Regions from separate parts of the Streptomyces sp. NPDC005863 genome, predicted to be linked through region 2. Evidence: riboswitches for the same ligand, from Rfam matches in the RefSeq annotation. Region 2 holds a riboswitch; each other region holds the start of a gene.
What was found. Region 2 has a riboswitch for S-adenosylmethionine ahead of ACFYO9_RS07980 (hypothetical protein). Riboswitches for the same ligand answer to the same signal wherever they lie in the genome.
Positions count from the first base shown of each region.

Region 1: another riboswitch for S-adenosylmethionine. It lies ahead of ACFYO9_RS13295 (aminotransferase class V-fold PLP-dependent enzyme); the one in region 2 lies ahead of ACFYO9_RS07980 (hypothetical protein).
Region 3: another riboswitch for S-adenosylmethionine. It lies ahead of thrC (threonine synthase); the one in region 2 lies ahead of ACFYO9_RS07980 (hypothetical protein).

Region 1 is NZ_JBIAII010000003.1:198,825-203,095, forward strand. It holds gene ACFYO9_RS13285 (rhomboid family intramembrane serine protease) at 1-728, shown strand, start outside; gene ACFYO9_RS13290 (Lrp/AsnC family transcriptional regulator) at 725-1,006, shown strand; gene ACFYO9_RS13295 (aminotransferase class V-fold PLP-dependent enzyme) at 1,038-2,420, opposite strand; SAM riboswitch class IV at 2,584-2,701, opposite strand; gene trpD (anthranilate phosphoribosyltransferase) at 2,786-3,850, opposite strand; gene ACFYO9_RS13305 (cytochrome bc complex cytochrome b subunit) at 4,009-4,271, opposite strand, start outside.
Region 2 is NZ_JBIAII010000002.1:373,598-377,868, reverse strand. It holds gene ACFYO9_RS07995 (MFS transporter) at 1-324, shown strand, start outside; gene ACFYO9_RS07990 (MarR family transcriptional regulator) at 324-776, shown strand; gene ACFYO9_RS07985 (radical SAM protein) at 883-2,241, shown strand; SAM riboswitch class IV at 2,319-2,428, shown strand; gene ACFYO9_RS07980 (hypothetical protein) at 2,474-2,836, shown strand; gene ACFYO9_RS07975 (SDR family oxidoreductase) at 2,912-3,646, shown strand; gene ACFYO9_RS07970 (amino acid permease) at 3,676-4,271, opposite strand, start outside.
Region 3 is NZ_JBIAII010000016.1:147,877-152,147, reverse strand. It holds gene ACFYO9_RS36530 (MoaD/ThiS family protein) at 183-458, opposite strand; gene thrC (threonine synthase) at 556-1,851, opposite strand; SAM riboswitch class I at 1,869-2,025, opposite strand; gene ACFYO9_RS36520 (glucosyl-3-phosphoglycerate synthase) at 2,162-3,106, shown strand; gene ACFYO9_RS36515 (trehalose-6-phosphate synthase) at 3,185-4,271, shown strand, end outside.

The DNA of each region.
Region 1 (4,271 bases), on a different contig from region 2:
TCCGAACATGGAGTGCGAAGGCGGGCCGGCTGCTCGGGGCGCGGACCGCCCCGGTGACGTACGGACTGATCGCCGTCTGCTGCGTGGTCTTCCTGATCTCACCGATGTCCGGGTTCAACCCCTCCTACGGCCGGGGCGACGAGATGATCGGCGCCCAGCAGGCCTACTTCGAGCAGTGGGGGGTGGTACCCGTCGAACTGTTCAGCGGTGCCCCGCGCGCCGCGCTCGGCCCGTTCACCGCTCTCTTCGTGCACGGAAGCTGGCTTCATCTGCTGGGGAACATGCTCTTCCTGTACGTGTTCGGCGTCATGGTCGAGGAACGCATGGGCCACCTCCTGTACGCGTGCTTCTACCTCTGCTGCGGTTATCTCGCCCTGCTCGCCTACGCCGCCGCGCACGCGGGCTCCGACCAGACGCTCGTGGGAGCCTCCGGCGCGATCTCCGCCGTCCTCGGTGCCTGCCTGTATCTCTTCCCCAGGGCGCGCGTCACCAGCCTCTTCCCGTTCCTCTTCTTTCTGCCGCTGCGCTTCCCGGCGTGGGTGGTGCTGCCGTTCTGGGTGACGCTGCAGTGGCTGGCCGCGGGGCAGGACGGCAAGGGGACGGGGGTCGCCTATCTGGCGCACCTGGTGGGCTTCTCGCTGGGCTTCGTCTGCGCGTGGGGGTGGCGGGTGTGGACGACTAGAGTGAGGGCCACCGCACCGGCCACCGAGGGAGACTGCAAGCCGTGATCACCGCGATCGTGCTCATCAAGACCAGCGTGGACCGGATCCCGGAGATCGCCGAGTCGATCGCCGCCCTCGACTCCGTGAGCGAGGTCTTCTCCGTCACCGGCACGTACGACCTCATCGCGATGGTGCGGGTGCCGCGCCACGACGACCTCGCGGACGTCATCCCCGGCCGGATCAGCAAGATCCCCGGCGTCGAGGGGACCGACACGCACGTGGCGTTCCGCACGTACTCGCAGCACGACCTGGAGGCCGCTTTCGCGATCGGCCTCGACTCCTAGGCGCCGTCCGCTCCCGTCCGCTCCCGTCCGGTCAGGCGGCCGCGCCGGTGTCCGGGACGCAACGCCCGTCCTCGGTGCGGTAGTTCCACCGGGCGCCGTCCGCCACCAGTTCCTTGACCGCGCGCACGAAACGCTCGACGTGCTCGTCGGGGGTGCCCGCGCCGAAGCTCACCCGGATGGCGTTCAGCGACTTCTCGCCGGGCGCGGCCTCGGGGGCGCCGCACTCGCCGGGCTCGTCCGGCTCGCCGCCGAGCAGGGTGCGCACCAGCGGGTGGGCGCAGAACAGGCCGTCCCGTACGCCGATCCCGTACTCCGCGGAGAGCGCGGCGGCGAAGTGCGAGCTGTTCCAGCCGTCCACGACGAAGGAGATGACGCCCACGCGCGGCGCGTCGTCCCCGAAGAGCGAGAGGACCCGCACCTGCGGCACCTCGGCGAGGCCCTCGCGCACCTTCGCGATCAGGTACTGCTCACGGGCGACCAGCTCGTCGAAGCCCGCCTCGGTGAGTGCCTTGCAGGCGGAGGCGATCGAGTAGACGCCGATGACGTTGGGCGAGCCGGCCTCGTGCCGGGCCGCGCTGTCGTGCCACTCCACGTCCACGCCGCCGCCCGCTTCCTTGGGGCGTCGCGCCACCTTCCGCGAGGCGCCGCCGCCCGCGAGGTAGGGCTCGGCGGCGCGCAGCCAGTCGGAGCGGCCCGCGAGGACACCCGAACCGAACGGCGCGTACAGCTTGTGACCGGAGAAGGCGACCCAGTCCACGTCCAACTCATCGATGGAGACCGGGTGGTGGGGCGCGAGCTGCGCGGCGTCCAGGACGATGCGGGCGCCGTGCGCGTGGGCGGCGGCGGCCAGCTCGCGCACCGGCCAGATCTCGCCGGTGACGTTGGAGGCGCCGGTCACGCAGACCAGGGCGGGGCCGTAGGGCTCGCGGTCGGCGAGGGCGCGCTCCAGGGTGTGGACGGCCTCGTCGGGGGTGCGCGGCGCGTCGAGGTAGGTGACGCGGGCGTCCCGCCACGGCAGCAGCGAGGCGTGGTGCTCGGTCTCGAAGACGAAGACCTCGCAGCCGGCGGGCAGGGCGGCTGCCAGCAGGTTCAGCGAGTCGGTGGTGGAGCGGGTGAAGACGACCTGGTCGCCCTCGCGGCAGCCGAGGAAGTCGGCGACGGTGGTGCGGGAGTTCTCGAAGAGGTCGGTGGAGAGCTGCGAGAGGTAGCCGGCGCCGCGGTGCACGCTGCCGTAGTACGGCGCGTACGCGGCCACGTCGTCCCAGACCCGCTGCAGGGCCGGCGCGCTCGCCGCGTAGTCGAGCGCGGCGTACGTCACCTCGCCGCCGGTGACCAGCGGAACGGTGACGTCCCGGCCGAGCACGGCCAGCGGGGCACAGACGGAGGCGTCGACGGCAACGGCGGAAACAGACATGGCGAACTCCCGTGAGAGGCAGGCGAATTCACCGCGCCACAACGATGTCGACGGCGCGGGAGAAAGGTGAAGAAGGGTGTGCGGAGGCGGGGCGTGAAGCCCTGTCACATTCGCTTGCTCACGAGACTGCTCCCTTGAGGACCAGGACCCCAGGGTTTGCAGGGGTCCGCGCTTGCCATACGCCTTGCTGCGTACGACCTGGTCTTCACCCGGGGCACCCCGCCACGGACGGAGGGTTGCCGGACAGCGGGCCGGGGCCGTAGTCGCTGTCACTCATGACCTGTGCAGCATCCTGCCATACGATCTTCGGCGCGCAAGGCGCAGTCCAAAATCCGGACTGCGCCTTGCGTCACACAGGGGGCCGCTCAGCGGTTGCTGGCCGACACCCAGCGCTCCAGGGCCCGCTTGGCGGCGCCGGAGTCGATCGCCTGCGCCGCGCGGGCCATCCCGGCGCGGATCTGCTCCACCAGCGGCTCGTCGGTCGGCGTGAGGGCCACGAGCGCCGCCGCGGAGTTCAGCAGCACCGCGTCCCGCACCGGCCCGCTCTCGCCGTCCAGGAGGCGCCGCGCCACCTCGGCGTTGTACGAGGCGTCGGCGCCCCGCAGCGCCTCGACGGGCACCAGGTCGATCCCGACGTCCCGCGGGTCGAAGGGCTCCTCGCGCACGGCGCCGTCCCGCACGGTCCAGACCCGGGACGTCGACGTCGTCGTCAGCTCGTCGAGTCCGTCGTCGCCGCGGAAGACGAGCGAGGAGTGCCCGCGCTCGGCGAAGACCCCGGCGACGACGGGCGCCATCCGCGGGTCGGCGACCCCGACCGCCTGGGCCCGCACCCGCGCGGGGTTGGTGAGCGGGCCGAGCAGGTTGAAGACCGTCCTGATGCCCAGCTGGCTGCGGGCGGCGCCGACGTGCCGCAGCGCGGGGTGGAACTTCACGGCGAAGCAGAACGTGATGCCGGCCTCCTCGGCGACCTCGACGACCCGCCGGGGCGTGAGGTCCAGGTTGACGCCGAGCTTCCCCAGGACGTCGGAGGCGCCGGACGCGCTGGAGGCGGCGCGGTTGCCGTGCTTGACGACCTTGGCGCCCGTTCCCGCGACGACGATCGCGGACATGGTGGAGATGTTGACGGTCTTGGCGCCGTCGCCGCCGGTGCCCACGATGTCGACGCTCGGGCCCGGCACCTCGATGACGTTGGCGTGCGCGTACATCGCTCGTACCAGACCGGAGATCTCCGCGACGGTCTCGCCCTTGGCGCGCAGCGCGACCACGAAGCCCGCGATCTGCGCGTCGGTGGCCTCGCCGCGCATGATGCGGTCCATCGCCCACGCGGTGTCGTCGGCGCTCTGGTCCCGTCCGTCGAGCAGACCGTTCAGCACGCCGGGCCAGGAACGGGCCGCCGCGGTGTCGCCTCCTGCGGGGGTCACAGCGTTCATGGCTGCTCCTGGTCTGTCCGGTGGGTGGGGAAACGCCCCGGCGCGCCGGGGTGACACCACCCTATCCAGCCCCGGGACGGCGAAGAGCCCCGTCCATGCACTGGACGGGGCTCTTGCCGTGGCGACCTCGGGGGTCGGAGCTTCGGAGCTCGGGTGGATCAGTGGTGGCCGTGGCCGCTCGTGATCTCCTTGTACTCCTCGGCGGTGGGCTTGGGGATCTGGTTGTTCTCCCCGTAGTAGCCCTTGGAGAGCTTCGCCCGGAGCTTCTGCGAACCGGACAGCTTGCGCTCGACGCCGTTCTCGTCGACCGACGGGCCGATCTCGACCGGCTTGTACTGCTCGTGCGCGGTGAGCGTGTGCAGCTGGTCCTGGCTGAGCGGCTCGTGGATCTCGATGAACTCACCGTGCGGCAGCCGCTTGA
Region 2 (4,271 bases):
CCGATCACCAACACCGCCGTATCGGGGATGCCCCGCTCGCAGGCGGGCCTCGCCGCCGCCGTGGCCTCCACCAGCCGCCAGGTCGGCCAGTCCCTCGGCGTCGCCGTCATCGGCGCCCTCATGGCCGGCGGGGTGCACGCGGGCGCGGCGGGCTTCACCGACGCGGGCCGCACGGCCTGGTGGATCATCGCGGGCTGCGGCGCCGCCGTGCTGGTCACGGGTACGCTCACCTCCGGCCGCTGGGCCAGGGAAACGGCCCGGCGCACCGCGCGGACGCTCGCCGCCGAGGACGCGGAGGGGACGAAGGAGACAGTGAAGGCCTGATGGAGCGCGCACACGACACCGAGCCGGCTGCCGACGACGCGACCCTCAGGACGGCGACCCGCGTCTGGCAGGGCCTGAACACCCTGGTGCTCGACCGGCACAACCGCCGCAAGGCGGTGGCCGAGAGCCTCGGCATGAGCTTCAGCCGCATCAGGGCGCTGCGCCGCCTCACCGGCGACCCGATCACGCTGCGGGACCTGACCGAGCGGCTGGGCAGCGACCCGCCCTACACCACCGTCATCGTCGACGACCTGGTCCGCCGCGGCCTCGCCGAACGCATCACCAACCCCGACGACCGCCGGTCCAAACTGGTCCACCTCACCGAGGAGGGCCGGGCCGCGGCCGCCCGCGCCACCGCGATCCTCACCACACCGCCCGACGCGCTCCTCGGGCTGCCGGACGAGGACATCGAGGCGCTCGACCGCGTTCTGGCGAAACTCTTGAAAGCATAGCCGCGCGGCGCGGCCGCCCTACGACCGGAGCCCGATCCCGAACGGAACGGCCGGGTATTAGCGTGGACGGGACAGATCGACCGACAGGATCCGAGGTGCCCGGCCCATGCCAAGCCGCAGCGAGAGCCGTACCGAGCTCATCGAGTCACTCATGGAGCGGTTCCCGCACGTGCCGCGGGAAGCCGTCATCAAGGAGGATCTGCTGCGCGGCGGCATCGCCTTCGACGAGTCGGCGCTGAGCGACAACGAAGGCGGCGAGGTCAAGCCGAAGTCGTACTTCATCTTCTCCTTCGACCACGGCACGCTCCCCGAACTGGGCGCCGCGGCCCTGCGCCGCCCGCCCGAGGAGATCGTCCTCACCGGCGGCCCCTACGAGCTGCGCCGCACCGTCGTCTCGGTCCGCGTGAACCCGTCCTCGCCCTACCGCGTGGCCGCCGACGACCACGGCGTGCTCGGCCTCTACCTGGACGGCGCCCGCATCTCCGACGTCGGCCTGCCGCCGATGCCGGACTACTACCGGCACACGCTGGAGAACGGCAAGTCCGTGATGGAGGTGGCGCCCACCATCCAGTGGGGCTACCTCATCTACCTGACGGTCTTCCGGGTCTGCCAGTACTTCGGCGCCAAGGAGGAGTGCCAGTACTGCGACATCAACCACAACTGGCGCCAGCAGAAGGCGGCGGGCCGCCCCTACACGGGCGTGAAGCCGATGGACGAGGTCCTCGAAGCCCTCGCCATCATCGACAAGTACGACACGAACAAGTCGTCCACCGCGTACACCCTCACCGGCGGCGCCATCACCACGCGGCTCCAGGGCAAGGACGAGGCCGACTTCTACGGCCAGTACGCGAAGGCCATCGAGGAGCGCTTCCCGGGCCGCTGGATCGGCAAGGTCGTCGCCCAGGCGCTGCCCAAGGCGGACGTGCAGCGCTTCCACGACTACGGCGTGCGGATCTACCACCCCAACTACGAGGTGTGGGACCCCTACCTCTTCGAGCGGTACTGCCCCGGCAAGGAGCGCTACGTCGGCCGTGACGAGTGGCACCGCCGCATCCTGGACTCCGCCGAGGTGTTCGGGCCGCGCAACGTCATCCCCAACTTCGTCGCGGGCGTGGAGATGGCGGAGCCGTTCGGCTTCAAGACGGTCGACGAGGCCATCGACTCCACCGTCGAGGGCCTGCAGTACTTCATGTCGCGCGGCATCACGCCCCGCTTCACCACGTGGTGCCCCGAGCCCACGACGCCGCTCGGCAAGGCCAACCCGCAGGGCGCCCCGCTGGAGTACCACGTGCGGCTCCTGGAGGCCTACCGCGCCACGATGGAGTCCAACGGCCTGTCGTCGCCCCCCGGTTACGGTCCCGCGGGCCCCGGCAACGCGGTCTTCTCGGTCAGCTCGTTCATGGACAGCCTGCCCGCGGAGGCGGCCGCCCCGGAGGACGCGGTCGTCCCGGCCGAGGCTCCGTAGGCACCGCCCGGAGGCCGGCCCGGGGGGCACGAATAACCCCGGGCAGGCCTCCGCGGCACCGTGTTACGGTCGGTGCGGGTCACGAGTTCCAGCGCCAAGCCCCGGCTCGCTGGACGGCACCCCGCTCCGTCGCGGGTGCCCCGGGTGACGACCCGCCCCGTGCGACGTGCACGGGGAACGGCGGATCACCGGGGTCGGCGACACCCGGGGTCCACGACTCCGGAGGCGCACCATGACGCACCAGCACGCCACTCCCACCTCTACGGCCGACGACGTCGAGCACGGCCAGCGGGTCGAGCCCGCCGAGCGGGTCGACGTACTGCTCTCCTCGTACGACGTACGCGACGACGGTCTGATCCCGCTCCACCTCCTCGGCCCCACCCTGGGCGCCCCCGCCGCGCTGCGCACCCTTGACCCGGAACGGCTGCGGGCCCAGCTGCGCGCCCACCACGGCGTCGTCCAGTGGGAGCCCGGCCGCAATCTGCTGCGGCTGCGGCACGGCACCGGCCGCGCCACCCTGATCCCGCTCGACGCGGACCTGCCCACCGGTCGTCCCGCCCTGCCCACCGGTCAAGGTCACCGCTTCGTAGGATGACGGCGTGATCCGGACGCGGGCGACCCCCGCGGCCGGGCGGCGCGACAGTCAGCCACCCAGAGCCGGAGGTCCCCCGTGCAGCACCACCCCGTCACCGTCGTCACCGGCGGCAGCCGCGGTATCGGCGCGGCCGTCAGCGCCCGTCTCGCCGAGGACGGCCACGACGTCGTCATCGGCTACCGCTCCCATCAGGCAGCCGCCGAAGAGGCCGCCGACGCGGTCCGCGCGGCAGGACGACGCTGCGTCACCGTCCAGGTCGACACCGCCGACGAGGCCGACGTCGACCGTCTCTTCGACACCGCCGCCGCCGAACTCGGCCCGGTCACCGGTCTGGTCAACAACGCCGGCGTGAGCGGCCCCGTCGGGCCCCTCGCGGAGGCCGACGCCGAGGGCATGCGCCGGGCGCTCGAAGTGAACGTCCTCGGCTATCTGCTCTGCGCCCGGCGCGCGGTGCGGGACCTGACGGCGAACGGCGGCGGCGCGATCGTGAACATCTCGTCCGCGGCGGCCACCCTCGGCGCCCCCGGCGAGTACGTCCACTACGCGGCGGCCAAGGGCGCCGTCGACACGCTGACGGTCGGCCTCTCCAAGGAGGTCGCGGGCGACGGCATCCGCGTCAACGCCGTTGCCCCCGGCGTGATCTGGACCGAGTTCCACGCCGACCCCGAGCGCCCCGCGAAGCTCGCCGCGGGCATCCCGCTGGGGCGCTCGGGCCGGCCGTCGGAGATCGCGGCGGCCGTCTCCTGGCTGCTCTCGGACGACGCGTCGTACGCGACCGGCACGGTCGTACGGGTGGCCGGCGGCCGCTGACGCGCCGCGGAGCGGGCCGGGGCCGTGACTCAGACGATGTTCTCCGCGACCTCGGCCTGCTCGCGGTCCGAGCCGTACGCCTGCGGCGTGCTGTAGGAGCGTCGCGCCACGAACCACCACACGGTGGCCAGGAGCAGCACCGCGGCGAGCGCGATCGACGCGTAGTTCATCGAGTCGACGGTCACCGGGGAGACCTGCGGCAGGCAGAACAGCACCGTCACGAACACCACCCAGACCACCGCGATCCAGCCGACCGGCTTGCTCCAGCGGCCGAGGTTCCACGGACCGGGCTGGAAGCGGTCGCCCGCGCGAAGGCGCAGGTAGATCGGGATGGCGTACGCGGGGGTGATGCCGATGACGTTGATGGCGGTCACCGCCGTGTACGCGGTCGTCGAGTACAGGGAGGGCAGCGCGATGACCGCGGCGAGCCCCACCGACAGCCACACGGCGGGCACCGGCACCTGGGTACGGGAGCTGACCTTGCGCCAGATCGCCGAGCCGGGCAGCGCGTTGTCGCGGCTGAACGCGAACACCATGCGGCTGGCCGCGGCCGTCTCCGCGTTGCCGCAGAACAGCTGCGCCACGATGACGATGAGCAGCAGCGCCGTCGCGCCGGACTCGCCGA
Region 3 (4,271 bases), on a different contig from region 2:
CTCAAATGGGCGGCGCGCATTGGCTGCTTCTTGTCGACTCCGGGTCGACTTCGTATATGCGCTCGGCACAAACGGCGAAGCACACTTCCCAACTGTACCGCGCTCAACCATGCAGAATTGCCCCCTCCGTTTCTCCGACGGAGAGGGCAATTCGGGTTAAGCAGGGTTCTTGCAGAAAAGGATCAGCCGCCGGCGACGGCCGGAATGATCGAGACGCCCGCACCGTCCGGGGTGGCGGTCTCCAGTCCCTGCTCGAACCGGACGTCGTCGTCGTTGACGTACACGTTCACGAACCGGCGCAGCTTGCCCTGGTCGTCCAGGACGCGGGCGGCGATGCCGGTGTGGTTCTTCTCCAGGTCGGCGATGACCTCCCCGAGGTTCGCCCCCTCGGCGGCGACCTCGGCCTTGCCGCCGGTGTAGGTACGCAGAATGGTGGGGATACGGACGTTGACGCTCATGGGTTTCACCTCGGGGATATCAGGGGGCGGGGGCGCCCCGTCAGGGACGCGGGGAACTGCGCGACCGGCCACGGCCGGCCCGCAGGGAAGCTACGGCCTAACCGGCGAGCCCCGCGGAGCGAAACGCCTCAAGGTTCGGCTTGATCGTGGCGGTCGCCTGGGACCTCTCGGCAACCGCGTCGAGCGTCTTGAGCCCGTCACCGGTGTTCAACACCACCGTGGTGAGGGAGGGATCGATGAGCCCCGCCTCGACGAGCTTCTTCGTGACGCCCACCGTCACCCCGCCCGCGGTCTCCGCGAAGATCCCCTCGCTCCGGGCGAGCAGCTCGATCGCTTCGACGACCTGCTCGTCGTTCACATCCTCCACCGCACCCCCCGTACGCCGCGCGATGTCGAGCACGTACGGCCCGTCGGCCGGGTTGCCGATGGCCAGCGACTTGGCGATGGTGTTCGGCTTCTGCGGGCGGACCACGTCATGGCCGGCCTTGAAGGCCGCCGACACCGGGGAGCACCCCTCCGCCTGCGCGCCGAAGATCTTGTAGGGCTTGTCCTCGACGAGGCCCAGCGCGATGAGCTCCTTCAGCCCCTTGTCGATCTTCGTGAGCTGCGATCCGGAGGCGATCGGGATGACCAGCTGGTCGGGGATGACCCAGCCCAGCTGCTCGCAGATCTCGTACGCGAGGGTCTTGGAGCCCTCGCCGTAGTACGGCCGCAGGTTGACGTTGACGAAGCCCCAGCCCTCGCCCAGCGGGTCGCCGATGAGCTCGGAGCAGAAGCGGTTCACGTCGTCGTAGTTGCCCTCGATGCCGACGAGCTCGCCGCCGTAGACCGCGGCCATGACGACCTTGCCCTGCTCCAGGTCGTGCGGGATGAACACGCAGGAGCGGAAGCCGGCGCGGGCGGCGGCGGCGCCGACGGCGCCCGCGAGGTTGCCGGTGGAGGAGCAGGACAGGGTGGTGAAGCCGAAGGCGCGCGCCGCTTCGAGGGCCTGCGCGACGACGCGGTCCTTGAAGGAGTGCGTGGGGTTGCCGGAGTCGTCCTTGACAAACAACTTGCCCTGTTGGACGCCGAGTTCGGCGGCGAGGTTGTCGGCCTTGACGAGCTTGGTCCAGCCCGGGTTCAGGTTCGGCTTGTCGGCCACGTCGGCGGGGACGGGCAGCAGCGGGGCGTAGCGCCAGATGTTGGCGGGGCCCGCCTCGATCTGCTTGCGCAGGGACTCCGGGTCGCCGAGGGGCAGGTCGTACGCGACTTCGAGGGGGCCGAAACACTCGGCGCAGGCGAAGATCGGGCCGAGCGGGAAAGTGGTGCCGCATTCCCGGCAGGAGAGTCCCGATGCGGGGCCGAGGTCTACGGAGGTGGTGGTGTTCTCGGTGGCGACAGTCTGCACAGCCATGGAGGCGAGGCCCTTTCTCCTCATCTTCCTCGCGACGCATCTCGCCGCGAGACGGATTTGGCACCTTCCCTAGCCGGGAGCCTCGCGGCGCTGATCACTTGATCGCGTACGAGACCGGCTGGAGGGTTGCCGGGGCTTCAACGGGCCGTATCCCTCTGCCCCTCTGGATGAGCGGTATTCGATTGTGTGACGCCCGGGACCCCCGACATGCGGTGGTCATCGGCGTTGTTCAAGACTGTAACCGAAGCCCCGGACCCTAGAGATAGTCGTCCGAACCGCGAGATGGATCACATATGGGAGGACTGCGACCGTGCTGGAAGAGGTCGAGCACTGGCTGAGCAGGCGTTCCTGGTCCGTCGCCGACCGCCCGCTGGATCTCCTGGTCGCCGCCAAACGCGCGTCAGGAACCTCGGTGAGCGTCGTACTGCCCGCGCTCGACGAGGAGGGAACGGTCGGCGAGATCGTCACCAAGATCCGCCGCGCACTGATGGAGGAGGTCCCGCTGGTCGACGAGCTCGTGGTGATCGACTCCGGCTCCTCGGACCGTACGGCCGAGGTGGCGTCGGCGGCGGGCGCCAGGGTCGTGCACCGGGACGAGATCCTGCCGCGCCTGACTCCGGTGCCCGGCAAGGGCGAGGTGCTGTGGCGCTCGCTCCTGGTGACGGGCGGGGACGTCGTGGCGTTCGTCGACGCGGATCTGCGGGAGTTCTCCGCGGACTTCGTCTCGGGCATCGTGGGCCCGCTGCTCACCGACCCGGACGTGGCCTTCGTGAAGGCGATGTACGACCGGCCGCTGGGGTCGGCCGCGGGGCAGGGCGGCCGGGTGACGGAGCTGATGGCGCGCCCGCTCCTGAACATGCACTGGCCGCTGCTCGCGGGGTTCGTCCAGCCGCTGGGCGGCGAGTACGCGGCGCGCAGGTCGCTCCTGGAGCGGCTGCCGTTCCCCGTGGGGTACGGCGTGGAGCTGGGGCTGCTCGTCGACGCGCTGCACACGGTGGGTCTGGACGCGCTGGCGCAGGTGGACGTGGGGGTGCGCAGGCACCGGCACCAGGACGGGCAGGCGCTCGGGCGGATGGCGGCGGCGATCTACCGGACGGCGCAGCTGCGGCTGGCGCGCGGCCATCTCCTGCGGCCGGAGCTGACGCAGTTCGAGCGGGGGGCGGACGGGTTCGTGCCGCGCACGTATCCGGTCGACACGGAGGAGCGCCCTCCGATGACGGGCATCGCGGAGTACGCGCACCGTCGCGTGGCGTAGGGCGTCACATCCGGCCAGGCCGTACGCGGAGTCCGTCCGTACGTTTGCCCGAGCCCGTCACGGGCTACGTTTTGCCACATGGTCTCCGAGTCCGCATCGTCAGCAGCAGCACGATCGTCAGCAGCAGCGCAGGTACTCGTCGCGTCCAACCGCGGCCCCGTCTCGTACACCGTGGGTGAGGACGGGGAGCTGACCGCGAAACGCGGGGGCGGCGGTCTGGTCTCCGGGCTCAGCGCCATCGGTGACGACGCGGACGCGCTGTGGGTGTGCGCGGCGCTCGGCGACGGCGACCGCGAGGCGGTGCGGCGGGGCGTCGGCGAGCCGGGCGTACGGATGCTGGACATCGACGCGGACGTCCACGCGGACGCGTACAACGGCATCGCCAACTCGGTGCTGTGGTTCGTCCACCACATGCTGTACCAGACGCCGCTGGAGCCGGTCTTCGGGCCGGAGTTCCGCGCGCGGTGGGCGGCGTACGAGAGGTACAACCGGGCCTTCGCCGAGGCGCTGGCGGCGGAGGCGGCGCCGGGCGCGGCGGTCCTGGTGCAGGACTACCACCTGACGCTGGTGCCGGGGATGCTCCGCGAGCTCCGGGAGGACGTGCGGATCGGCCACTTCTCACACACGCCGTGGGCGCCCGTCGACTACTTCCGGATGCTGCCGGACGACGTGGCCGAGCAGGTGCTGCGCGGGATGCTGGGCGCCGACCGGCTGGGGTTCCTCACCGGGCGGTGGGCGGACGCGTTCACGGAGTGCTGTGTGCGGGTCGTCGGCGGGACATCGGGCACCCGGATCGGGGTGCACGGGCTCGGCGCCGACGCGGACTTCCTGCGGGAGCGCTCGCGGCGGGACGACGTCGAGGAGCGGATGCGGACGCTGCGCGGGCAGGCGGGTACGCAGGACGGGGAGGACCGGAAGCTGATCGTCCGGGTGGACCGGACGGAGCTGTCGAAGAACATCGTGCGCGGCCTGCACGCCTACCGCGAGCTCCTCGACACCCACCCCGAGTGGCGCGAACGCGTCGTGCACGTCGCCTTCGCCTACCCCTCGCGGCAGGACCTGGCGGTGTACCGCGAGTACACGGCGGAGGTCTCCCGGGTCGCCGAGTCCATCAACTCCGCGTACGGGACGCCCGGCTGGACCCCGGTCCTGCTGCACGTCGACG